DNA from 2 places in the Bradyrhizobium sp. 172 genome. Region 1 is predicted to be linked to the other one. Evidence: riboswitches for the same ligand, from Rfam matches in the RefSeq annotation. Region 1 holds a riboswitch; the other holds the start of a gene.
The links. A riboswitch is a leader RNA that binds a small molecule or an ion and turns the genes downstream of it on or off. The one in region 1 is predicted to bind cobalamin.
Positions count from the first base shown of each region.

Region 2: linked by a shared signal. The riboswitch ahead of metE (5-methyltetrahydropteroyltriglutamate--homocysteine S-methyltransferase) and the one ahead of IVB07_RS25015 (DUF1636 domain-containing protein) in region 1 are both predicted to bind cobalamin.

Region 1 covers NZ_CP064701.1:5,167,933-5,179,937, reverse strand. The annotation lists gene IVB07_RS25060 (hybrid sensor histidine kinase/response regulator) at 1-155, opposite strand, end outside; gene IVB07_RS25055 (ABC transporter substrate-binding protein) at 152-1,183, opposite strand; gene bluB (5,6-dimethylbenzimidazole synthase) at 1,361-1,993, opposite strand; gene cobS (adenosylcobinamide-GDP ribazoletransferase) at 1,998-2,780, opposite strand; gene cobU (bifunctional adenosylcobinamide kinase/adenosylcobinamide-phosphate guanylyltransferase) at 2,777-3,280, opposite strand; gene cbiB (adenosylcobinamide-phosphate synthase CbiB) at 3,402-4,343, shown strand; gene cobD (threonine-phosphate decarboxylase CobD) at 4,355-5,317, shown strand; gene IVB07_RS25025 (cobyric acid synthase) at 5,306-6,754, opposite strand; gene cobO (cob(I)yrinic acid a,c-diamide adenosyltransferase) at 6,765-7,400, opposite strand; cobalamin riboswitch at 7,441-7,659, shown strand; gene IVB07_RS25015 (DUF1636 domain-containing protein) at 7,754-8,137, shown strand; gene cobW (cobalamin biosynthesis protein CobW) at 8,134-9,183, shown strand; gene cobN (cobaltochelatase subunit CobN) at 9,183-12,005, shown strand, end outside.
Region 2 covers NZ_CP064701.1:7,029,386-7,041,390, forward strand. The annotation lists gene IVB07_RS33380 (cytochrome-c peroxidase) at 1-9, shown strand, start outside; gene IVB07_RS33385 (hypothetical protein) at 848-1,012, shown strand; gene IVB07_RS40535 (hypothetical protein) at 1,452-1,580, opposite strand; gene metE (5-methyltetrahydropteroyltriglutamate--homocysteine S-methyltransferase) at 1,964-4,279, opposite strand; cobalamin riboswitch at 4,379-4,578, opposite strand; gene IVB07_RS33395 (hypothetical protein) at 4,950-5,120, shown strand; gene IVB07_RS33400 (4Fe-4S binding protein) at 5,681-5,884, opposite strand; gene IVB07_RS33405 (EAL domain-containing response regulator) at 6,504-7,718, opposite strand; gene IVB07_RS33410 (GNAT family N-acetyltransferase) at 8,319-8,834, shown strand; partial or broken gene IVB07_RS33415 (SMP-30/gluconolactonase/LRE family protein) at 9,413-10,293, opposite strand; gene IVB07_RS33420 (citryl-CoA lyase) at 10,290-11,117, opposite strand; gene IVB07_RS33425 (CoA transferase) at 11,173-12,005, opposite strand, start outside.

The sequences.
Region 1 (12,005 bases):
AGGAGTTGCTTCTGCTCGCGATAGGAGAACCAGACGTCGAAGCCGGTGTTGATGGCGAGCGCGGCGAAAGCGAGCGCGACGATCGAGTAGAGGTATTTGCGGAACAGCCGGCCGGGAGGTGGCCGCAAATCTCCCTGGTCGATCGTCTCGTTCACTCGCGGATCTCGTCGGCGCGCGCCAGCAGCGTGAATGGTATCGTCAAATCCAGCGTGCGGGCGACCGTGCGGTTGATCAGGAGTTCGTATTTCCGTGGCGATTGCACCGGCAGATCGCCGGCCTTGGTGCCGCGCAGGATGAGATCGACATAGTCGGCCGAGCGCACTTCGAGCGTCGGCCCGTAGCTCATCAGCCCGCCCGCATCCATGAAATAATAGAACGGGTAAATCGCAGGGACGCGATATTTGGCCGCCGCCGCCACCGCCGCCTGCCGGTGGACCACCAGGAAGCTGTCGACCAGCGCAATCATTGCCGCCTTGGGGGGAGCGGAAAAGGGCCTGACGGCTTCGTCGATCTCCGTTGGCGCGCTGACGGGGGCGGGGATCACGGACACGCCGGCCAGTGCTGCCTCTTGCTCGATGGAATCGAGGAAGAAACGGCCGCCGCGAGGAGTGGTCGCCGGGTTGTACAGGATACCGACGCGCGCAAGATCCGGCACGGCCTCGCGGATGAGCTGAAGCCATTTGCCGCCCATCTCGGCGCTGCTGTTGGTGAAGCCGGTCACGTTGCCGCCGGGATGGGCGAGGCTTTCGACGAAGCCATTGCCGACGGGATCGTTGGCCGTCGCGAATACGATCGGAATGGTTTTGGTGGCTTCCAGGACTGCTGCGGTTTCTATCGTCGAGCCGGTCAGGATCACATCCGGCTTGAGCGCCAGCAATTCCTGAACCGCGGTCTTCAGTCTATCCGGCGCGCCGAAGGTCGAACGGAGCTCAAGGCGGAAATTGACGCCTTCGACCCAGCCTCGCTGCCTCAAGCCCACGATGAGGCCACCCAGGCGGGAGGTCGGGCTGTCGATCATGCTCCTTCTGGTCAGTTCGTCGTCGAGCGGCAATGCCGTCAGCGATCCCACGACCCGTACGCGATCAGATGTTGCGCCGAGCGCCAGCCACCCCGCGGCGGTCGTGCTGGCAAGGCGAATGAACCCGCGGCGATCGACCGCGAGAGCGGAAGGCCGTTCGGTCATGACATTCTTTGCATGGTGGCTAGCCCCAGGCGCATGCTTAGCGCGAACGGCCGGCATCCACAATTGACGAAAAAATGCGTTTGTGACTGCTCATTCGCAGCGTTTGGCAGTCCGATACCGTATTCCTACGTCGGCAGTCGCTCGCAACACAGAAGATGGATCTCCGGCGTGGCCTGATTAACGCTGCAGCGTGAATTCCTCTGCCCCCCGCCGCTGCTCCCACTTCGCCTGTTCCAGCTCGGGCCGGTCGCATTCGACTTCCGGATAGCCGATACAGAGATAGGCGATGAATTTCCAGGTGTCGGGCACGTCGAGAATGGCGTGGATGCGATCCGGATGGAGGATCGATACCCAGCCAAGCCCGATGCCCTCGGCGCGCGCGGCCAGCCACATCGCGGTGATCGCCGCAACCACGGAATATTCCGTCGTCTCCGGCATCGTCGCGCGGCCGAGGCCGTGACCGGTGTCGCTGGCCTTGTCCGCGAACACGGCGAGGTGGCCGGGGGCCTGTTCGAGACCCGACAGTTTCAGCGTGGCATAGCGTGCTGCGCGCTCACCGGCATAGGAATTCAGCGCGTCCGCGTTGCACGCTTTGAAGTCGTCGATCACGGCGCGACGCCGTGCGGCGTCATCGACGATGACGAAGCGCCAGGGCTGGCTGAGGCCGACCGAGGGCGAGAGACAGGCCGTCTCGATCAGGCGATCGATGGCGCCGTCCGGCAACGGATCGGCGCGAAAGCGGCGCACGTCGCGGCGCCACACGAACAGCTCGCGCAAGTGCTGGCGAAAGGTGTCGTCGAACTCGACCATCACGTCAGCCTCCGATCTGGACAGCTGCGGCAACCAGCAGGATCAGGATCTCGCCGGTCTGCTCGAACGCGCCAAGGATGTCGCCGGTCTGCCCGCCGATCTGGCGGATGGCAAGTCGCGCCAGCATCAGGCCGGAGAGGGCGAGCAGGATCAGGCTCACCAGCGCCTTGCCCGGCCCAAGCGCGAGCACGAGCGCGAGGATTCCAACAGCGAATGCGATCGCAACGCTTCGACTCGGCGGTGATCCGGCGCTCGCCGACAGGCCGTCAGGTCGCGCAGGCGCGACCTGCGACATGAAGGCCGGCAAGCCCGCGCGGGCCGCAGTGTGCGCAGCGCACAGTGCGAGCGCGACGGCCCACGGATTGGCGATCGTCGCGAGCGCGCTCCAGCGCAGGCCGAACGACAGGATCAGCGCGCAGACGCCATAGGTGCCGATCCGGCTGTCGCGCATGATCTCGAGCTTGCGCTCGCGGGTGCGGCCGCCGCCGAGCCCGTCGGCGGTATCGGCAAGGCCGTCCTCGTGCAGCGCGCCGGTGACGAGGGCGGTCGCGGCCAGCGCGAGCAGGGCGGCAAGGTTCGGCGACAGACCCAACAGGCTCGCGACCTTGTAGACCAAGGCGCCGGCAAGGCCGACCAGCAGTCCCGCGACTGGAAGAGCCCAGGTCGCGCGTGCGACGGCGCCGTCAGCTGCGGGCTTCGACAATGCGACGGGGAGGATTGTCACGAACGATGCCGCCATCCTGAGATCGGCGATGACGTCTCGCAAAAATTGGTCGCGCGGCATCATTTCAGTTTCATCGGCAGGCCGGCGACGACGAACTCGGCCTCGTCCGCAACGGCGGCGATGGCCTGGTTCATGAAGCCGGCGGCGTCGCGGAAGCTCCGCGCCAGCGCATTGTCGGGGACGATGCCGAGGCCGACTTCGTTGGTGACGAAGACGACGGGGCTCTTCTGGCCGCGCAGGAAGAGAGCGAGCTTCATGACTTCGTGATCCCAGTTGCGCTGCGCAAGCATCATGTTGGAGAGCCACAGGGTCAGGCAGTCCACCAGTCTAGGCCCGCCGCCATCGGTCTCGATCAGCGCCTGCAGAAGATCGAGCGGTACCTCCCGCTCGATCCAATCGGTTGAGCGGCGTCTGCGATGCTTTTCGATGCGTGCTTCCATTTCCGCGTCGAGCGCCTCGGCCGTAGCGATGTAGACGGGTCGGCCCGGAAAGCTGCGTGCGCGTTTTTCCGCATGGGCGCTCTTGCCCGATCGCGCTCCGCCCGTGATCAAGATGACGGCCATAAAAATCTCCTGTGGGTCTGACTAATCACCAAACGCGGCCAAAAACAAAGCCGAAATCCGCCAGCCGGGGGCTTGCGCTCCGGCCGTCGTTTGCGCAACAGGGGCGGGACAGGAGGCGGGTGTGGGTTTTGCGGGTGCGATGGCGGTGGCGATGGTGGTGGATGCCCTGTTGGGCTGGCCGTTGTGGTTGTTCGCGCGGATCGGCCATCCCGTCACCTGGCTGGGCGGGCTGATCTCTGCCATCGACACCTCGTGGAATCGACCGTCCGATCCGCCGGCATTTCGCCGCGCCGCGGGTCTTGCCGGAGCACTCGTCGTGATCGCGCTCGCTGTCGCGCTCGGCTGGGTGCTGCAGTCTCTGCTTCCCTTGGGATTGATCCAGCTCGTGCTGGTCGGGGTTCTGGCCTGGCCGCTGATCGCCTTGCGCTCGTTGCACGACCACGTTGCTGCCGTCGCAAATCCCATGCGGGCCGGTGATATCGCCGCCGCACGCGAGGCGGTCTCGCGCATCGTCGGCCGCGATCCCGCCGCGCTTGACGAGGCCGGGATCGCGCGCGCTGCGATCGAGAGCCTCGCCGAGAATGCGTCCGACGGCATCGTCGCACCGGTGTTCTGGGGCGCGCTGTTCGGTCTGCCCGGCATTTTGGGCTACAAGGCGATCAACACGCTGGACTCCATGATCGGCCATCGCTCTGAACGCCACGAAGCCTTCGGCTGGGCCGCGGCGCGCATCGACGATGTCGCCAATTTCATTCCGGCGCGGCTGACCGGACTTCTGTTCGTGCTGCTGGCGCCACGGCGATCAGAGGCGCTGTCGTGCATGACGCGGGATGCACGCCGTCACCGTTCGCCCAATGCCGGCTGGCCGGAAGCGGCCATGGCGGGCGCGCTTAGTGTGCGGCTCAGCGGTCCGCGGATCTATCACGGCAGCATCACGAACGAGCCATGGCTGAATGAAGCTGCGCGCGATCCGCTTGCCGCCGACATCGATCGAGGCTTGACGGTTTACCGCCGCACCATGCTGCTGCTCGCCGGCATCCTTGCGATCCTGGCCTTCGCGTGAAAGAACAGCGCATGCGCGAGCACGGTGGAAATCTCGATCAGGCCCAGCAGCGCTTCGGCGGTCGCGCGGAGGACTGGATCGATCTGTCGACCGGTATCAACCGCCTGCCTTATCCCGTGGGCGAGGTGAGTTCGCGCGCGTGGAGCGCGTTGCCGTCGCGCGCCGAGATCGAGGCGCTGCATCAGGCGGCGCGGCACGCTTACCGCACGAGCGCGGCGGTTGTCGCGCTTGGCGGCGCACAGGCGGCGATTCAACTGCTGCCGCAACTTGCGCCGCCCGGCCGCGCGCGCATCCTCGCGCCGACCTACAACGAATATGCGGGTGTGCTCTCGGCCGCGGGCTGGGAGGTGGAAGAGGTCAGCGCGCTCGACGCGCTCGCGGGCGCCGACCTCGCCATTGTCGTCAATCCCAACAATCCCGACGGCCGATGTCATACGCCAAAGGATTTGCTGGCGCTGCTGCCGCGCGTCGGCCGTCTCGTCGTCGACGAGAGTTTTGCCGATGTGGCCCCGCAGCTATCGCTTGCATCCGAGGATCGGCCGGGGCTGCTGATCCTGCGCTCCTTCGGAAAGTTTTACGGCCTTGCCGGCCTGCGGCTCGGTTTCGCGCTCGGCAATTCGTCCGATATCGCTAGGCTTGCGGCGATGTCGGGACCTTGGCCCGTCTCGGGAGCGGCAATCGCGATCGGTTGCCGCGCTTTGGGTGACGATGCCTGGGCCGAGGCCACCTCCGCGCGGCTCGCGCGAGACTGCGGTCGCCTCGATCGCATTGTTCAGTCGCAAGGCTGGACGCTCGTTGGCGGGACGCAGCTGTTTCGTCTCTACGAGACGCCCGACGCCCTTGCCGCGCAGGAGAAGCTGGCGCGTCGCCATATCTGGTCGCGCGTATTCGCGCGGGAGCCGACATGGCTGCGCCTCGGGCTTCCGGGCGGCGAACCCGAATGGTCGCGCCTGGCCGAGGCTCTAGCGCGCTAGCGCGAGCAGGCCGCCGACGTCGAGATGTCGCTCGATGTGATCGGCGAGCGCGTCGAGCGCACTCTCGACCCTGGCGTGATAGGGCTCGTCGCCGGCGGGAATGTCGAGCTTCGCCAAAAAGGCCTTGCGGAAATCATCCGACGTGAACAGGCCGTGCAGATAGCTGCCCTGCACGCGTCCGTCGCGCGAGATCGCGCCTTCCGGTTCGCCATTCAGCCTTGCGAATGGCCGCGCGCGATCCGGCCCATCAGTGCGGCCGATGTGGATTTCATAAGCCTCGATCGGCTGATTGGTGGCGGCATGCAGCGCCGCGACGCGTGTCAACGTCTTCTCCGAGCTCATCACCGTTTCCACATCCAGAAGTCCGAGACCCGGTGTGTCGCCGGCGGGGCCCTCGATCCCCTCGGGATCAGCGACGCTGCGTCCGAGCATCTGATAGCCGCCGCAGAGGCCGAGCACATGGCCGCCTCTGCGGTAATGCGCCAGGAGATCGATGTCCCAGCCCTGCGCGCGCAGAAAGGCGAGGTCGCCGCGGGTGGATTTCGAGCCGGGAATGATGACGAGGCGCACGTCGCCGGGAATGGCCTCGCCCGGCCGCACCATCACGAGATCGACGCCAGGCTCGAGCTTGAGCGGATCGAGATCGTCGAAATTGGCGATTCGCGACAGCGCGAGACAGGCGATCTTGCATTGGCCCGGTTTGCGCGCATCGCTCAGGCCCAGCGCATCCTCGGCCGGCAGCTCGCCGGCGCGCGCGAACCAGGGCAGCACGCCGAGGCCGCGCCAGGCGGTCTTTTCTTCGATCAGTCTGTAGCCGTCGTCGAACAATGTGGGATCGCCGCGGAACTTGTTGATGACAAATCCCTGGATCATCGCGGCATCGTCCGGGTCGATCACCGTCTTGATGCCGACGAGTTGCGCGATGACCCCGCCGCGGTCGATGTCGCCAACCAGCACGACCGGCACATCGGCCTTGCGCGCAAAACCCATATTGGCGATGTCGGCCTTGCGCAGGTTCACTTCGGCCGGACTGCCGGCACCCTCCACCAGAACGAGATCGGCGCGCGCCTTCAGCCGCTCGAAGCTCTCCAGCACGGCGCCCATCAATGACGGTTTCATCGCCGCATATTCACGCGCGCGCGCGGTCGCGATGCGTTTTCCTTGCACGATCACCTGCGCGCCGACATCGGTCTCGGGCTTGAGCAGCACCGGGTTCATGTCGGTGTGCGGCTCGACGCCGGCGGCGAGCGCCTGGAGTGCCTGGGCGCGGCCGATCTCGCCGCCGTCAACGGTGACGGCTGCATTGTTCGACATGTTCTGCGGCTTGAACGGGACCACGCGCAGGCCGCGTCGCACAAAGGCGCGTGCGAGGCCGGCAACGATGAGCGACTTGCCCACGTCCGAGCCGGCTCCCTGGATCATCAATGCGCGCGCCATCGCGAGTTTCTTAGAACTCGACGCCGGCTTGCGCCTTGATGCCCGAGCGGAAGGGATGCTTGACCAGCGTCATCTCGGTGACGAGATCGGCGATCTCGATCAGCTCGTCCTTGGCGTTGCGGCCGGTGAGCACGACATGCGTCATCGGCGGCTTCTGCGTCGTGAGGAATTCGACGACCTCCGCGATGTCAAGATAGTCGTAGCGCAGCGCGATGTTGATCTCGTCGAGCACGACCATGCGGAGATTCTGGTCGAGGATCAGCTCCTTGGCCTTCTCCCAGCCGGCGCGCGCGGCGGCGATGTCGCGGGCGCGGTCCTGCGTCTCCCAGGTAAAACCCTCGCCCATGGCGTGGAATTGGCAGAGGTCGCCGAAATGGCCGGTCAGCATGCGGCGCTCGCCGGTGTCCCAGGCGCCCTTGATGAACTGCACGACCGCGCAGGGGAAGCCATGGGCGACGCAGCGGACGATCATGCCGAAGGCCGAAGAGGACTTGCCCTTGCCGGCCCCGGTGTGGATGATGATCAGGCCCTTTTCGCCGCTCTTGGTCGCCATGATCTTGTCGCGGGCGACCTTCTTCTTCGCCATTTTTGAGGCGTGGCGGGCGTCGGTTTCGTCGGCCGTCTGGGTATCCGGTTCTGACGTCATCGGACGGGGTCCTTCGGCTTGACAAGAGGCGGTCGGGGGCAAATGGTGGCCCGGCGTTGGTTCCTGTCCTACGACAGGCGAAGAGGGAATGCGATAGGGTCCGAATCGGCAAGATTTGGTTCCAAAATGCAGCCGCCCCCGCGACCGTGACCGGAGAGATGCCCGAAGCCACTGATCCCCTGGGGATCGGGAAGGCGGGGATCGAAGGGGAAACCCTGCTCCGCAAGCCGGGAGACCTGCCAACGCGGACGATTTTGGACCGGCGGACGGGGTGTTCCGCGACGGGGAAACGGGCCTTCGCAAGAACGGTTCGTGGGCCTCATCGCTTCCCGCTGTTTATTCTGGAAGAAGCGATGACCGTCACACTTCATGTCTGCATTACCTGCCGCGCCGGCGAGACACTTGGCGAAGGCGAGACGACGCCCGGCAAGCGCCTGCATGGCGCGATCCTCGAGGCCGGCGTGCCCGACGGCGTCAGCGTGGTTCCCGTCGAATGCCTGTCTGCATGCAACCAGGGTTGCTCCGTCGCGCTCAGCGCGCCCGGCCGCTGGTCCTATGTCTATGGCCGTCTGTCGGATGCGAATGCGAGCGATGTGGTCGCGGGCGCCGCGGCCTATGCGGCCGCGCCCGACGGCCTCGTGCCCTGGCGCAGCCGCCCGGAGATATTCCGCAAGCAATCGCTTGCCCGCATTCCCCCCATTTCCCCCTTGGCCGTCGTGCCGGAGGCCGCCGAATGAATTCGCTCGCAAAAGTCCCGGTCACGGTCGTCACGGGCTTTCTCGGCTCCGGCAAGACCACGCTGATCCAGCATCTGCTTGCCAATGCCAATGGCAAGAAGCTCGCGGTGCTCGTCAACGAGTTCGGCAGCGAGGGCGTCGATGGCGAGATTCTGAAATCCTGCGCCGATGCGAATTGCCCGGAAGAGAACATCATCGAGCTCGCCAATGGCTGCATCTGCTGCACCGTCGCCGACGATTTTATTCCGACCATGGAGAAGCTGCTGTCGCGGGCCGTCAAGCCCGATCACATCCTGATCGAGACCTCGGGCCTGGCGCTGCCCAAGCCGTTGCTCAAGGCGTTCGATTGGCCGGAGATCCGTTCGCGCATCACGGTCGACGGCGTGATCGCGCTGGCCGACGCCGAAGCTGTCGCCGCCGGCCGTTTTGCGCCCGACCCTGACGCCGTCGAAGCGCAGCGCGCGGCGGACGGCAATCTCGACCATGAGACGCCGCTGTCCGAAGTGTTCGAAGACCAGATCGCCTGCGCCGACATCGTGCTGCTGACCAAGGCCGATCTTGCGGGCGCGGCAGGCCTCGAAGCAGCCAAGGCGGCGATCACCGCCGAGATGTCGCGCCGCGTGCCGATGCTGGCGATCACCGACGGCGCGATCGACGCGCGCCTCATCCTCGGCCTCGGTGCTGCCGCCGAGAACGATCTCGCCGCGCGTCCCTCGCATCACGACGGCGAAGAGGATCACGAGCACGACGATTTTGCGTCCGTCGTGATCGATCTTCCTGAGGTCACCGATATCGAAGCGCTGGTTGCATCCGTTCAGCGTCTGGCGCGCGAGCAGAATGTGCTGCGCGTCAAGGGTTACATCGCGGTGCAAGGCAAGCCGATGCGCCTCTTGCTGCAAGCGGTGGGCGAGCGCGTGCGCCACCAGTTCGACAAGCCCTGGGGCGCGGGCGCGAGGCAGTCAAAGCTGGTCGTGATCGGCGAGCACGGCGATATCGACGAGGCCGCGATCAAGGCGGGACTCGGTCTTTCAGGATCCGGTATCTGATGCACGTCGTCTTCCGCGAGAGCCGCGGTCTCGAGGAGACCGCGATACCAAGGGACATTGGCCAGGACCCGGCCGATCTCGTGGTGCTCTCGTATTCGGATTCCGATCTTGCCGCGTTCGCGGCCGGCTGGCGCCGTGGCCGCGACAGCCTGCCGTCGCTGCGGCTCGTCAATCTCGCAGAACTTCGTCATCCGCTCTCGGTCGACACCTATGTCGAACGCACGCTTGCGCACGCGCGCGGCATTCTCGTGCGTTTGATCGGCGGGGAATCCTATTGGCCGTATGGGCTCGCGGCCCTGCAGCAGCTGGCGAAGGAGCGCGGCATCGTGCTGGCCGTGCTGCCGGCCGACGGCCGCGACGATACGCGGCTGGACGCGTATTCGACCCTGCCGGTCTCGACGTTGCGGCGGCTCAAGGTGCTCTGCGACACCGGCGGCCCCGTCGCGGCGCAAGCCGCGATCGCGCAGCTTGCGCTGGCCTCCGGACTCTATGCGGGGCCAGTTATCGGCGAGATGACAGTGCCCGAGATGGGCTTTTACGACCCCGCGCGCGGCGTCGTCGCCGCGCCGACGTCGGGTGAGGGCAGGCCGCGCGCGCTCGTGACCTTCTATCGCTCCTATCTCACCGCTGCCGACACCGGCCCGGTCGATGCCCTGATCGCCGCATTGCGCGAGAAGGGATTCGACGTGTTTGGTGTGTTCGTCACCTCGCTGAAAGCCGCGGGGGTCGCGGATTGGTTGCGGGTGCATCTTGCGCAAAATCCTCCGGCCGCGATCGTCAATGCGACGGCGTTCTCGGCGATGGGCGACGACGGCACGACGCCGTTCGATGCCGCATCCTGCCCCGTGTTCCAGGTCGCGCTCTCCACGGCCCGCCGCGAGGACTGGGCGAGCTCGCTCCGCGGCCTGTCGCCCGGCGACCTCGCGATGCATGTGGTGCTGCCCGAGGTCGACGGCCGCCTGTTCGCGGGCGTGGTGAGCTTCAAGTCTGCCGCGATGCGCGATCCCGATTTGCAATTTTCGCATCTGGCACACAAGCCCGACGAGGAGCGCGTGAAGGCCGTGGCCGCGCGCGTTGCGGCCTGGCGGCGTCTTGCGGAGACGCCGGCCGCTGACAAGCGGATGGCACTCGTGCTCTCCAACTATCCGGGCCGTCCGCATCAGATCGCGCACGCGGTGGGTCTCGATGCGCTGGCGTCGGTCGAGGCCCTGGTGTCCGATCTCGCGGAGGCCGGCTTCGATCTCGATCCGGTCCATGCGCTCGGTGAGACGCTGCTCAAGCAGACCTTGAGCTGGAGCGTCGCCGATTACCGTGCTGCACTGTCGCGCCTTCCGCAAGTGTTGCAGGATGATCTCGCGCAAGCCTGGGGCGCGCTGGAGACCGATCCGGGTTGTCGCGACGGCGCGTTCCATTTCGCTGCGATTCAATGCGGCCGGTCGATCATCGCGGTTCAGCCGGAGCGTGGCGATGCGACCGCGCGCGATGCCGACTATCACGATCTCGCCCGCACGCCGCGCCATGCCTATGTCGCGTTCTATCTCTGGCTCCGCGAGCAGGGCTGTGATGCCGTCGTGCACATGGGCGCGCACGGCACGCTGGAATGGCTGCCCGGAAAATCCGTGGCGCTGTCGCAGGCGTGCTGGCCGGAAGCCCTGGTCGGCGATTTGCCCGTCATCTATCCCTTCATCGTCAACGATCCCGGCGAGGCCGCGCAGGCCAAGCGGCGCCTGGGTGCCGTCACGATCGGCCATCTGCCGCCGCAACTCGCCGCATCAGCGGTGCCGGACGGGCTGCGCAGGCTCGAACAGCTCCTCGACGAGTACTCGACGGCCGATGGCCTCGATCCCGCCCGCCGCCAGCGTCTGATCGCCGCGATCCGCGATGAGGCACGCGCGGCCGGCCTCGAAGACGATCTTGGCCTCGATGCAGCGGCCGCGCCGGCCGAAGCGATCCCGCGGATCGACCGTTTCGTTTGCGATCTCAAGGAAAGCCAGTTCGGCGACGGCCTGCACGTGTTCGGCCGCGGCGCCTGCGGCGACGCGGAACGCGACGCTTTGCGGGCCGCGCTTGCGGGCCGGCGCGTCGCGCCGGGGCCGTCAGGCTCACCCTATCGCGGCCGTCAGGACGTGCTGCCGACGGGTCGCAATCTCTTTGCCGTCGATCCACGCGCGGTGCCGACGCCGTCGGCGCACGTGCAAGGCATCAAGCTCGCCGAAGAACTGCTACGTCGTCATTTGCAGGATCATGGCGACTGGCCAAAGGGCCTTGTCGTCGATCTCTGGGGCTCGGCGACGATGCGCACCGCGGGCGAAGAGTTTGCCATGGCGCTGCATCTGGCTGGCCTCGCACCGCGCTGGGATCATGCTTCCGGCCGTGTGACCGGCTACGACATCATCGCGCCTGCGGAGCTTGGCCGGCCCCGCATCGACGTCACGCTGCGCGTCTCGGGCCTGTTCCGCGACGTCTTCTCAGGCCTTGCGCAATTGTTCGAGGCGGCAGCCGCGGCGCTGTCGGTCCGCGAGGACGAGGGCGACGAAAATCCATATCGCCATCGCACATCGCGCGTGTTCGCGCCGCGTCCCGGACAATACGGCGTGGGTCTCTCGGCAATCCCGGACGCCTTCACGCCCGAGACGCGCGAAGCCGCCGGCGAAGCGTGGCTCTCGGCATCGTCATGGGCGTTCTCGGCCGATGGCGAAATCAAGCTCGATCGTGCCGGTATCGAGAAGCGGATCGTATCGGCCGATGCTTTTGTTCACATGCAGGATTTGCCGGAAACCGATCTTCTGCTCGCGGCCGACTATGCCGCGCATGAGGCCGGC
Region 2 (12,005 bases), 1.9 Mb from region 1:
GACAGATAGGATTAACAGCACCGGCCTCATATCTTGCCGAATGATAACAGATGCGACGCAAGAACCCGGCGTCCCGCAATGACGTTAAAATGAATGATCCCGTGCTGTCACTCATAACCAAGCGATCGGGTAGGAGGAAGCCTCGCGGCTTCCCCCTCCCACACCACCCTACGTACGGACCCGTAAACCGCGGTTAGTCAAGCCCGATTGAGATGGCGGTGCAGTCCAATGAGGAACGGCAGACCGAGGTGCACGAAAAAGGCGGCGCGATAAGCGTCGTTCATGTGGCTGGCCCCGGCATTCCACCAGGCCACGGCCGTTGAAGGCCGACTGCCATGCCCGCTCCGGATCGAGCCCACGTTGCATCAAGCGCTTGGCAGGTGTCCATGGTCGCTTCCACGGGCGCCAGAGGCCCGCCTTGGGGTCGGACGAATAGCCGTGGCCAGCGTTGCGGTGCCGGCTTGCGAACGCGTCCCTCAGCGCCATCCAAAGCCGGTCATCAAGAGAGCGCGCGATTCGCTGTCCACGCCGCGGATGCCCTTGGTCAGTAAGACGCGGTCCACGATGGGCCCGAGCAGCTTCTCTATTTTTTTGGCCGACCCTCTCCCACATCTCCGTTACGGCCGCCCAGTGAGCTTCCTGCTCCTCGTGACTCTCAGTGTCCGGCGTCCAGCCAGCCGACACCCGGCGCATGAACTATGGCGACACTCCGGGCGCGGCTCTCGCTGTCCGTCCAGACGCGATGGAGTTCGCCTGCCAAGGCCGTTGCCTGGCGGTGGGTCGGATGCACGGGAGCGTCATTGCGGACGGCCTGCCAAACACCCTCTAGATAGGCCGCGGCGACTCCATGCGCGACTTCGCTTCGCTGGGCTCTGTGGGTGCGGAGGGAAAATCGAACGGCCTGAGCGCTCTCGCTAGGCGTCACAAAAACGAAATCATCACCGAGCGGAATAGCCAGCTCGATGCCCGCAGCCTTGGCGCGGACGTCCGCTGGAATGCGCCGCACGAATGAAGGAAAGCAAGACCCGTCCCGGCGCATCGGCCGAACAACCCTGAACAGCAATGTTACACCCCATTGTTACACAGTCGGGGCCAGCGCAACACTCTGAAAGAGCATAACTTCTCGAATTGCTGCACATCAAGAAGTTGATGGTGCCCAGGAAAGGACTCTGACCTCCAAGTCATCGACCGGACACCACTCCGGTCGAATCGCGCCAGTCACGGCGGTCCGCGCCATGCCTGGCGCACCAAAAAAAGCCCGGCCTCCTCCGGAGGCCAGGCGAAAGTCACGCAGGAACGACGCTGCTTTACGCATCGCACCAGCTTTCGTCGGCAGGGAGGACTTACCGCCGATCGATCTTCGGCGAGGGCATTCGCCGTCAAACAAGGAGAAACGGATATCACTCCGCGCGAAATCTGGAGCCGTTTGCCTTCCGCTCCTGTCGGAAACTTCACGACTTTTCCACCACTCGCCCGCTGTCCGGTTGGGACGGCAGTGCCTTGACCGAGATGGGATCCTGCGCCGGTTTGGCTGCCGTGCCCTGAAACACAAGCGGCAGTTTGCCGTCGCACAGCAGCATTTGGTACGTCCCCAAAAACCAACAACGCTCGATTACCTCTCCCGAAGAGCGTGCCAGGGCCTGAATTTCGTATGACGTTCCGTAAGGACCGTAAAATAGATTGTTGTGATGAGACGCATCCACGCGATGGATAAATGAAAAAGTCGGGCTGTGCTTCGCGTCGAGCGTTAATGACGTCGCAATAGGACCTGATCGGACCTCGCCGGCATGCTGTCGGCCGTCGGGTCGAGAATCGAGCTTGTCGCCGGCTGTATGCGACCGCCTCCGCCGACGCCCGCCCGCATTCCGCGGCGCTGGGAACTTTGAAAGCTCCCAAGGACATCGTAAGCCCCCAAAGCGCGTGCATCTTGTTCACAAACGCGTTGGCGAAACGCTCCGGCCCATCATGGCTCGGCCCGCAACTCGCGTGCGGCGGCCACCATATTGACGAGCGCGGGACGCACCTCCTCCCACCTTCGCGTTTTCAGTCCGCAGTCGGGATTGATCCAGAGCTGCCGATCGGAAACTCGCTGCCGCGCCAACACAATAAGCTGCTTGATTTCCGCCGCTGCGGGAATGCGCGGTGAATGAATGTCATAGACGCCGGGCCCGATCTCATTGGGATATTTGTAGCTCTTGAAGGCCTCGAGCAATTCCATCTTAGAACGCGACGTCTCGATTGAAATGACGTCGGCATCCATTGCTGCGATCGCATCGATGATTTCGTTGAACTCGGAATAACACATGTGAGTATGGATCTGAGTTCCGTCGGCGACCGGGGAGGAGCAAAGGCGGAAGCTGTCCACCGCCCAATCGAGATAGTTCTTCCACTGCGATTTGCGTAGCGGCAATCCCTCCCGCAACGCAGCCTCGTCGATCTGGATCATGGTCGCTCCAGCCGCCTCAAGGTCGATGACCTCATCTCGGATCGCGAGAGCGATCTGTCGGCATGTCTCGCGCCGCGAGATGTCGTCACGGACAAACGACCAGTTCAGGATCGTCACCGGTCCGGTCAGCATAGCCTTGACGGGTTTTTTGGTCAGAGACTGCGCATAGCGCCACCATTCGACGGTCATGGGCTTCGGCCGGGAGACATCTCCGAACAGGATAGGCGGACGAACGTACCGCGAGCCATAAGACTGAACCCAGCCATGCTTGGTGAAAGCGAAGCCCAACAGCTGCTCGGCAAAGTATTGAACCATGTCATTGCGCTCGAACTCACCGTGTACGAGCACGTCCAGGCCGATATCTTCCTGCCACTTCACGGTACGGGCTGTCTCCGCTTTCAGAAGCTGCTCGTACTGCGTGTCATTCAACGTTCCCCGCGCATGAGCCGCGCGCGCATTCCGGACATCGGCCGTTTGCGGGAAGGATCCGATGGTTGTCGTTGGAAACATCGGCAATGCGAACGCGACGCGCTGGACGTCGGCACGCTGGGTGAACGCACTGCGACGGCGAAGCATGCTATCGTCGATCGCGGCGATTCGTCCGGCGACATTCGCATTGTGGATCTCGGGCGATGTTTCGCGGGTGACGGCTGCCCCCTCCGAAAGCGCAAGTTCATCGGCCACCTCGGCAGCATGGCCGGCCAGCGCTTTGCCCAATATCGAAAGTTCCTTGATCTTCTGAACTGAGAACGCCAGCCATGTCTTCAGATTGGGATCGAGATCGGTCTCTAGCTCAATGTCGATCGGAACATGAAGCAGCGAGCAGGAAGGAGCAATCTGAACACGGTGCCTGCCCAATTTTTGGACCATAGGAGCAAGTTGGTCGAGCAGCGCCGGAAGATTGGAGCGCCACACGTTCCGACCATCAACGACGCCTAGTGAGACCACGAGATCTCTACGGGTTGTGGCGACAATTGCGTCCAACTGGTCAGGTGCCCGAACCAGATCCACATGAAGCCCGGCAACGGGCAAGGCCAAGGTTGTTTCAAGATTGTCGCCGATAGCCCCGAAATATGTGGCCAGCATTATTTTAAGGGCCGGCACAACCTTTGCGAAATGAGCATAGGCCCGGCGGACAGCCGCCCGCGATGCTTCGTCGACGTCCATCACCAGGCATGGCTCGTCCAGCTGAACCCATTCAGCACCGCGCGAGGATAGTTCGCGGAGAACATCGACATAGACTGGGAGGAGCCGATCGAGCAGCGACAGCGGATTGAATGCGGGATTTGCGCTTTTGCCGAGCTTCAGGAAAGTGACTGGGCCAACTAGGACGGGGCGCGTTTGGTAGCCGAGGCTTTTTGCCTCCTCATATTCCTCGATCGGCTTTCGAGAGGAATACTTAAAGATCTGATCCCGGTGAAATTCCGGCACCATGTAGTGGTAGTTGGTATCGAACCACTTCGTCATTTCCTGTGCGGCTACGCCAGGCCCGTGCTGAGCGTGACCACTGTCCTGAGCGCCACGCGCCATGGTGAAGTAGGTCTTGAGCGACACAGGACCTTCGGTCCAGCCATAGACGTCGGGAATGGCGCCGACCATTAGGCTGGTATCGAGCACATGGTCGTAAAACGAGAAGTCATTCGAAGGAATGACGGTCGCACCGCGGGATTTCTGCCGTGCCCAATTAGCGGCACGAAGTCCACTCCCCGCCTCGAGGAGCTCGGCTTCGCTGGAGTTTCCCGCCCAGTAGCTCTCGAGCGCGACTTTGAGTTCGCGTCGTGGGCCGATGCGTGACGTCCCCAGTGTGGCAACGGGAAGCGAAAGAAAAGACATAGCTCAGACCCCATGATTGGGGCAAAGGCCATGGCGGACGCATGCAGCGAATATCGCGTGAGCGACAGCTGCTTGGCGCACACCGGGACACCCCGCCCGTGGACGATATATTGTCGAGGCAGGTCTCCTGGCTCGCGGGTCGTCGCTGCTGTCCGGCCTTCCCGAAGCCGCATGGCTTCAGTGACTTCGTTGGACAGCGGCTCGCCGCTTACAGTTGCGGGGGCAGCGCCGGCATTGCACCGGCTTCCCTCTTAGCTCCGGATCAAACGAATCCGAAGACCACGACGACTGGCATTAGGCGCACGAGGATCGATCCGTCAACCTACTAAGTGTCGCCGCGATATTGCCCAAGCGATTGCGAGCTGTACCAGCTAGGGCACAACGGTCTTACTCCCGGCCTGGTAAAAACGCCTAGATCTGTGGAGCCTCCGCTTGTGAATGCGTCCGTCAACACCCGCTTGGCGTACTCGGATGAGCCAACGCGAGCAGAACGAACGCGGTGGGCGCTTCGACATCTGCGTGATCGCGACAATCCGGTCTTTTCCGTCAGCAGCTTCTCGAACTCGCCCGCGAGGACGTTTGCGATCATCCTCGGCCGGCATCCGCTTGATCACAGCGCCATGAGGCTTCTTAGGAATTGTCAAGGCCGGGTTGCTCCAGGATCAAACGGATGATCAGGCCGGACTGCCCGGACTGCCTGTGTTCGGCGGACCCCGCGACGAGCCGTGAGCTCGATCGCTCCGTGGCGTTGGTCAAGATGATCTCCTTCGGTGTGCCAAGCATTTACGTGCTGAGCGACTTTGGCCGCGCATTCGTTGTTTCCGTCGCCGCTGGCGAGTAGTGCAGCCTGGACGTTGGCCTGCGCGGCATCGCAGGAACAGTTCCGGACGTCAGGATGCGCGCTAACTTGCGAAACTGGAGTAAGCAGCGAGAGCGCGGGCGGCGGGGATCCTGTTACGACCCTAGCTCCATGCACTCGTGCATGGTGACCGTGGGCAAGCGGATGCCGAGCTTCTCGTACGTCTTCAGGATCTCCGGACCGATCTCGTCGCGCGTGGAGACCGTCTCTTCGGCTTCGAAGTGACCTAGCTTTAGATATCCTGCAAGCTGATCTTGGGATATTCGACGCCCGTCCACCTCGCCTCGGCTCGTCAGCCAACGACGATAAGCCTCAACGCGACGACCTGGAGCATCGAGGCGGCCTTGTCATTATTCGAAACAAATTTGACGGTCTCCTCTGACCGAGCCCTTCGAGCGTTTCTCGGAGTCGATCAGCGCCTTAAGCTCATAACGATGTTGATCGACCTCGATACGCCGCACGCGGACGGCGGCCTCCACAAGCTCGACATCTAGTCCTTCGTTCGCGAAATCGAGCGGTGAAGCCTTCTGGACGCGGGCTGGTTATGTTGTCTTAGACGGGACACAGGTGTCAGGCACCGGACAGACCACAGCGCATTGCGGCGTGTCGGAATGGCCCTCGCACTCCGTACACTTTTTTGCATCGATAACGTAAATGTCGCGCTTGAGGCTGATCGCCGCGTTGGGACACTCGAACTCACATGCCCCACAAACGGTACATTGCGAAGCGACGATCTTGTAAGCCATGCCTTCCGACTCCTTAGGCGAGCGATGCCATTGGCGATCCCTTTCAAATGCCGTGCCAAGGACAGGCGCGCTCAATGATGGGCAATTTGCCCAATGGTGCTGTGCGGGGTCTGAGACCATGTTGCATCTGCGACAGCATGGGCCGCTTCAATATCAAGCCGTGCGAGCCCTCGGGCCCCTACTCCGATAGCCAGTCGCGACTCGACTGCAGCGAGTTTCCGTCGGTTTGTCTGGCATGGCAGCGCGGGGCCAAGCGACGCTCGACGATTCCCGAAACCGGCAGCGCGAGTAAAAGCCGCGAGCCGACGCACGTCTACGCCGGATGTCGGCAAACCTCCGGTCACACGCCCTGACCGGAGATTTTGTCCAAGCCGCGCTCACGCCTGCAACGTTAACTCCGCGGATTGACTCGCTGGAGCCTTGCCAAAAGGGCTTTGTGCTACAATAACCTTCGGCATCGCTTCGGAGGGAAATGAAGTTCGGCCGGGAGGAGCGATACTGGGTTTGCAAAGTGACCGATTAAATTGCAGTCAGCCGCATGCCTGGTGCCGAGTAGGCATGCCGCGCGGGCCAGCGCTGGTACGCTTTGCCTGGCTGTGCTCAGTCACTCCTCATACAACTATTTTGGACGAAGTGGAACAGGGCTGAAAGATGAGTGTGCAAATTGCTTCAGCGGCATGGCCTTTCCGAACAGATGGCCCTGCGCAAGGTCGAAGCCGAGTTCGGTCACAGCGATCAGGTCGGCGTGGCTCTCCACGCCTGCGGCGACGGTGCGCACACTGTACTCTTTGGCTAGATCGACGATATGGCGGCACACCGTTCGCTTCAGGGGCCCATTTCCGCAACCGGCGACGTACTGCCGGTCCACTTTTAATTTCATGAACGGGAATTTTTCGAGCCCCATCAGCTGCGGCCAATTGGCGCCGATATTGTCGATTGCAAGGCCAATGTTGTGAAAGCGAACCTCACGCGCGACCTCGATCAGGAGATCTAGGTTCTGGATCGCTTCCTCGCTCTCGATTTCGATCGTCAAGCCGCCGAAAGCGGGGTGCGACGGCATGCGCTGACAGAGATCGCGTACCGCCTGCGGGTCAATCAGGAATGCTGCCGGGAGATTGATGGAGAGATCGGTCGAAGTTTGCTGCTCCAGAAGATACTTCCAATCCTTGATCGCGCGGTCGATCACGAACTGCGACAAGTCCCTAAAATGCGGATCGTGAGCCTCCGGGATGAAATACGCTGGTGGAACAACGCCCCAGGTCGGATGCCGCATTCGCACAAGCGCCTCGGCGCCGCGGCGGCTGAGGGTACACGGGTCAAAGTTCGGCTCATACCAGAGCTCAAGCCAGCCAGCGTGTAAGGCTTCTCCGACATGGACTGCGGGACGGGGCGCCGGCTCTCTGGGCAAGAGCATGGCGACCCGATCGCGCAGCGTCTCGGCTGCAAACGGCGTCCTCAGCGGCGGCAGCATATCAAGTCCATATTCGCCCCCGACCTGCTGCACTGCCGTCATGACGATCGACTCGCGGGCGCCGAACGCCAGCACTCTGCCTGCAAATTCTTCGCGTACGAGTATCTCGAGCAATCGTCCAGGCTCGATGCGATCCGAGCCAATGCCGAGCAGGATCAGATCAGGGAAGTCCGTGCAGAGTACGCGCGGCAGCTCGTCAGCAGTCCCGCATTCGCTGATCACAAACCCCATATCCTCTAGCACATCGCGTAGAAAGGCGCGCAGATGCCGCTTGCCCACGGCCACGCACGCTCGCGGCCGCACCTTACGCTGGCCGAAGATTACAGGTTTCCCTCCGACCAGTTCGGCCTGCCCATGCTCCATCGCAACCACTCCCCTTCCGTGAAGGTCCCTTAAACGAGGAGCGAAGGTCCAAACAAGCAGTGCTTGCCATTATCTTTCGATTCTTCGAGGTAAGCTTAAGATAGTGCATTAGCGTGCAAAATCTTTTCGCGATGTTGTTCAGACGATTTTGTCGGGCGCACGCGTATGATACCTGTCCCGGCTCGCGCAACTTTGTACGAGTGACGCACACGAGTGTGGGGAATCTCACCTTCGGACGCGCCGAGCTGATGCGCCCTATGCCACGGCAATGATCATGCTGCAAGATGTACTGAATCGACTCTCGTGAGTGATGATCAGCAATCTCTCCTACGAAATGTTTGATCGCCATGGCCGGCCTGCCCACGCGCGAATGTGCCGTCTCGTGGATTCCCTATCTAGTCGAAGGAGATCCAACTGAGTTCGCAGCGGGTCAAGCCGCGGTCGATTCTGAGAACGGCAACAGCTTGCACTTACCTCACCTCTGTTGGTTATAGCGAGTGCGGACGTCCTATTCCCTATCGAGCTTGATAGTTTCTCTCAGTTGCGTTCTCTGTATCCTTCTGAACATGGATATCCTCAAGAGGGACTGGAGGGACTAACGTGACGGGTGTTCGTGTTGGCGCTGAAGCGCAAGGCTTGCCCCACGGGGGCACGGCTTTGCGCAAAGGCGTGCCAAGAGATGAGAACGCGATCGTAGAAGCCGTCGGAAAGCTACTTTCTGAATTAGGTGGTCCCGGACCAGAGTTCAGCCTTGAAGGCGCAAAGCAGACTGCTTTGCGCCTGATTCAGGATCCCGAAGAGGGCTTTATTTTTGTCATCGAGGAACAAGCCACCGGGCAGATTGTAGGGATCGCTGCCATCTCCGCCGTACTGGCCGTGAGAGCAGCTGGAGCGTACGGCGTGCTTCAGGAGCTATGGATTTCTCGGGACTTCCGAAGCTCTGACCGCGGTGGGCATCTGCTCGAGGCGGTACGTTCGGAGGCGAAGCGCCGAGGCTGGCAGATGATTGAGGTTGCGTTGCCCCCTGATGGCTATCCGGCCTTAGAACGGGTACGCCGTTTCTACGAGGAGAGGGGATATCGGGTTGGAGGATTGCGCGCGCGCAAGAGGCTATGACAGTACTGCGACCTCTGCTCCACACTTAAAAGCGCTCCTGGTCCTGTCACTAAAGACTTTCAAGGCAGAAAATCCTGCTGCTTGTTGCTTCTCAAAACGAACGCTCCAACGCGTGCGTCGCGGCCGAGGACAATCGAGAACCTCGGCGCTGATGCGGTGCTTACTCCCACTGCGAGCGGGTTACCTCTTCGACTTTTTTGGCGGGTATCAACCATCAAATCGTTCTTCATGGTGCGGAGCGATACGATGGTCTTCTCAAGGCTCGTGGACCGCGAGCGGAAACCTGCCCGGCTAGAAGGCGCGGAGCCAGGTCGGCGGCGGCCCGTTGCGGGCGAAGCCCGACCCAGCCTTACAAACGATAGCCGAGTCGTTCTTTCGTGCTTCCCACACAATGCCGCCAGTTTGGGATCACCGCACACAAATGCGATCCATTCGTCGCCAAGTCCAATGCCTCGGCAACTGGCAAGCCAATCATCTATGGGGCTTCTTCCTGCAACTTGATTCGGTGGACCGTCGCGTAAAGGGATTCGGTACCACGCTGTCGCTCCTGCTGGCGAATGTTCAAGGAAGGTGACGAAATCAGCCATCAACACTGATTCGGTAGAGGATTCCGTAATGAGCAATGTGCCGTTTGCCGCCTCCAATACGAGGTTCGTGCAGGTCGCCCCAGCGCAGGACTTGATGCGGGCGATCGTTTCGCCGTTCGGCGCCATGACGAAGACGTGGCCGAGGGAGGCGAGCGCGACAAAGAGCCGCCCGTTTTGATCCATCGTCAGCCCGTCAGGACCGCTGGTCCCGAAGGACAAGCTGAACCGTCCCACCTTCGCAGCCCCGCCGTCACGCATCAGCGGCACGCGCCAGCTGCTGTTGTCGCGCGTCATTGCAACGAACAACAAGGCCTCGTCGGCGCTGAGCACCAGCCCGCTCGGGCTTGGCCAGTTCGAAATCAGGCAATCGAGCAGGCCGGCAGGACACAGTCGGACACCCAGCCGGTCGGATCGTGCACTCCAGTTCGCCCCTGATCGGTGAAATAGATGTCGCCGTTAGTCGCGGTATGCAGGTCGTTGCAGCCTCTGAAGGACTCGCAATTGCGGTTGCCCCAGAAGCGGGCTGATAGTATCCCGCTGCGGATCGAGCTCCATGAGGCCGTTCATGTAGTCGGCCACCAGCCCCCGGCCATCAGGTGCGATCTTCAGACCAATCGGCCAGCCGTCATATTCGATTATCAGAGACCAGATCCCGTCGCGCGAAATCTGGAAAATGCGGCCGAAGGGGATATCGACGACGTAGAGATCCCCGGACTTGTCGAACGACGGCCCCTCGATGAAACAATCCACCGATGGCCTCCGCGGTTGGCATCCGGCCCATTTCGAGGAAACACCACGGCGACGAAATTCCGCGGCATCGACGAGAACACGCGGGTCTCAGCCAGCTGAGGCGGCTTGTCGAGATACATCATGACGGGCCTCCCAGCGTGCGGCGCGGCTGTCCCTCATATTTGTAGCCAAACTGCTTGGGCATCGGTCCCTTGTTACGATCCTTGCGCCTGGTCTGTTCCCAGGCGTGGGCCAGGATTCCGACCGCTCGCGACAGGCAGAAGACGCCGCGCGCCAGCGGTGGCGCGAATCCGAGCTCGCCGTAAATGACCGCGGTCGCGCCATCAATGTTCATTGGGATGAGTTTGCCCTTGCGCTGCTGCATCACCCGCTCGATCGCGCGGGCGGCCTTGGCATAGTCGCCGCTGACACTGCCCTCAGCACTTGCGTCATCCACCAGCGCCAATAGCGGTGCGGCGCGGGGGTCGACCGAATGAAACCGGTGGCCGAAGCCGGGCAGATATTTGCCGCACCTTGCAGTGAAATGGTCAATTGCGGCGGCCGCGGCCTCGCCGATCTCTAGGCCATCGCGCCTCCGCAGCACATCTTCGTAGAGTTCGACCGCCTGCTCCCCTGCTCCGCCGTGCACCTCATCGAGTGTATTGATGGCGGACGCCATCGCACCATTCAGGGGCAGCCCACAGCTCACCGCCATCTGCGCAATTGCGATGGAGGGCGCGTGCGGACCGTGGTCAACGGACGCGACCAGCGCAGCTTGCAGCAGCCGCTCCTGCGCTGGCGTCGGCAGATCGCCGCTCAACATCAGCCAGATCATGGCGGGAAAGGAAATCCGGCCGATCAAATCTTCGATTGGATAACCCCGATAGGCGATGCGACCGGGCGCGATGTCGCAGATGGAGGTTCGCCACCAACGGGCCGCTTGCTGCCGCAATTCTTCTTCGCTCATTTGTGGTTCCGCCCCTTCAACCCTGCCATTGCCGATCGGCGCAAGCCGTCGAATATCATGATATTGGTCCGTCCGCGGCTACGCGGACGGGCAGGAAATCAGCCGCCCGTTGCTTTGGCGTCCCGACGGCCCGGGTTGAGACCAGCTGCTCGACCTCCGCATACGAATAGCCGAGCCGCTGCAGCCATCGCTCGGTGTCTGCGCCGAGCGTCGCAGGTGGCGAAGGCACCGAAAACTCCTCATCCAGCCGGAAGCCCGGCCGCATGATTCGTAACGGCTGCGCACCATCTTGTTCTGGGGCCAAAGTCTCGACGAATCCGCGCTCGAGGAGCTGTGGCTGCTGCAAGATTTGGGAGACCGTCAGCACGCAGCCTGCGGGGACTCCAGCCAGATTCATTTGGGCCTCCCATTCTTCAGCGGGCTTGCAACTCAACGCCTGGTTCAACTCCGTGTTCAGCGCTGCGCGATGGACCTTGCGCATCTCGCGCTCAGCAAAGCGTGGATCCGTCTTCAGGTTCGGTCGGCCAATCAGGTCGCATAGGGCTTGGTACTGCTTCTGCTCGTTGGCGGAAATGTTCAGCGGGCCTGTTGCGGTGCGGAACGTGCCGGAGGGAGCCGCGGTGAAGTTCTCGTTGCCGATGGGCTGCGGTTCCACACCAGCGTTCAGGTGGTTGGAGACGACCCATCCCATCGCTGCAACGGTGGCTTCGAGCAGGGACACGTCAATGAACCGACCGCGGCCGCTATGCCGCTGTTCGACCAGAGCCGCGGCGATGGCAAAGGCAGCAGTGAGTCCCGCAATCGTGTCCGAGATTGGAAAGCCGGTGCGCAGGGGAGCCGAGGCCGTATCGCCAGTGACGCTCATGGCACCAGACAGACCCTGAACGA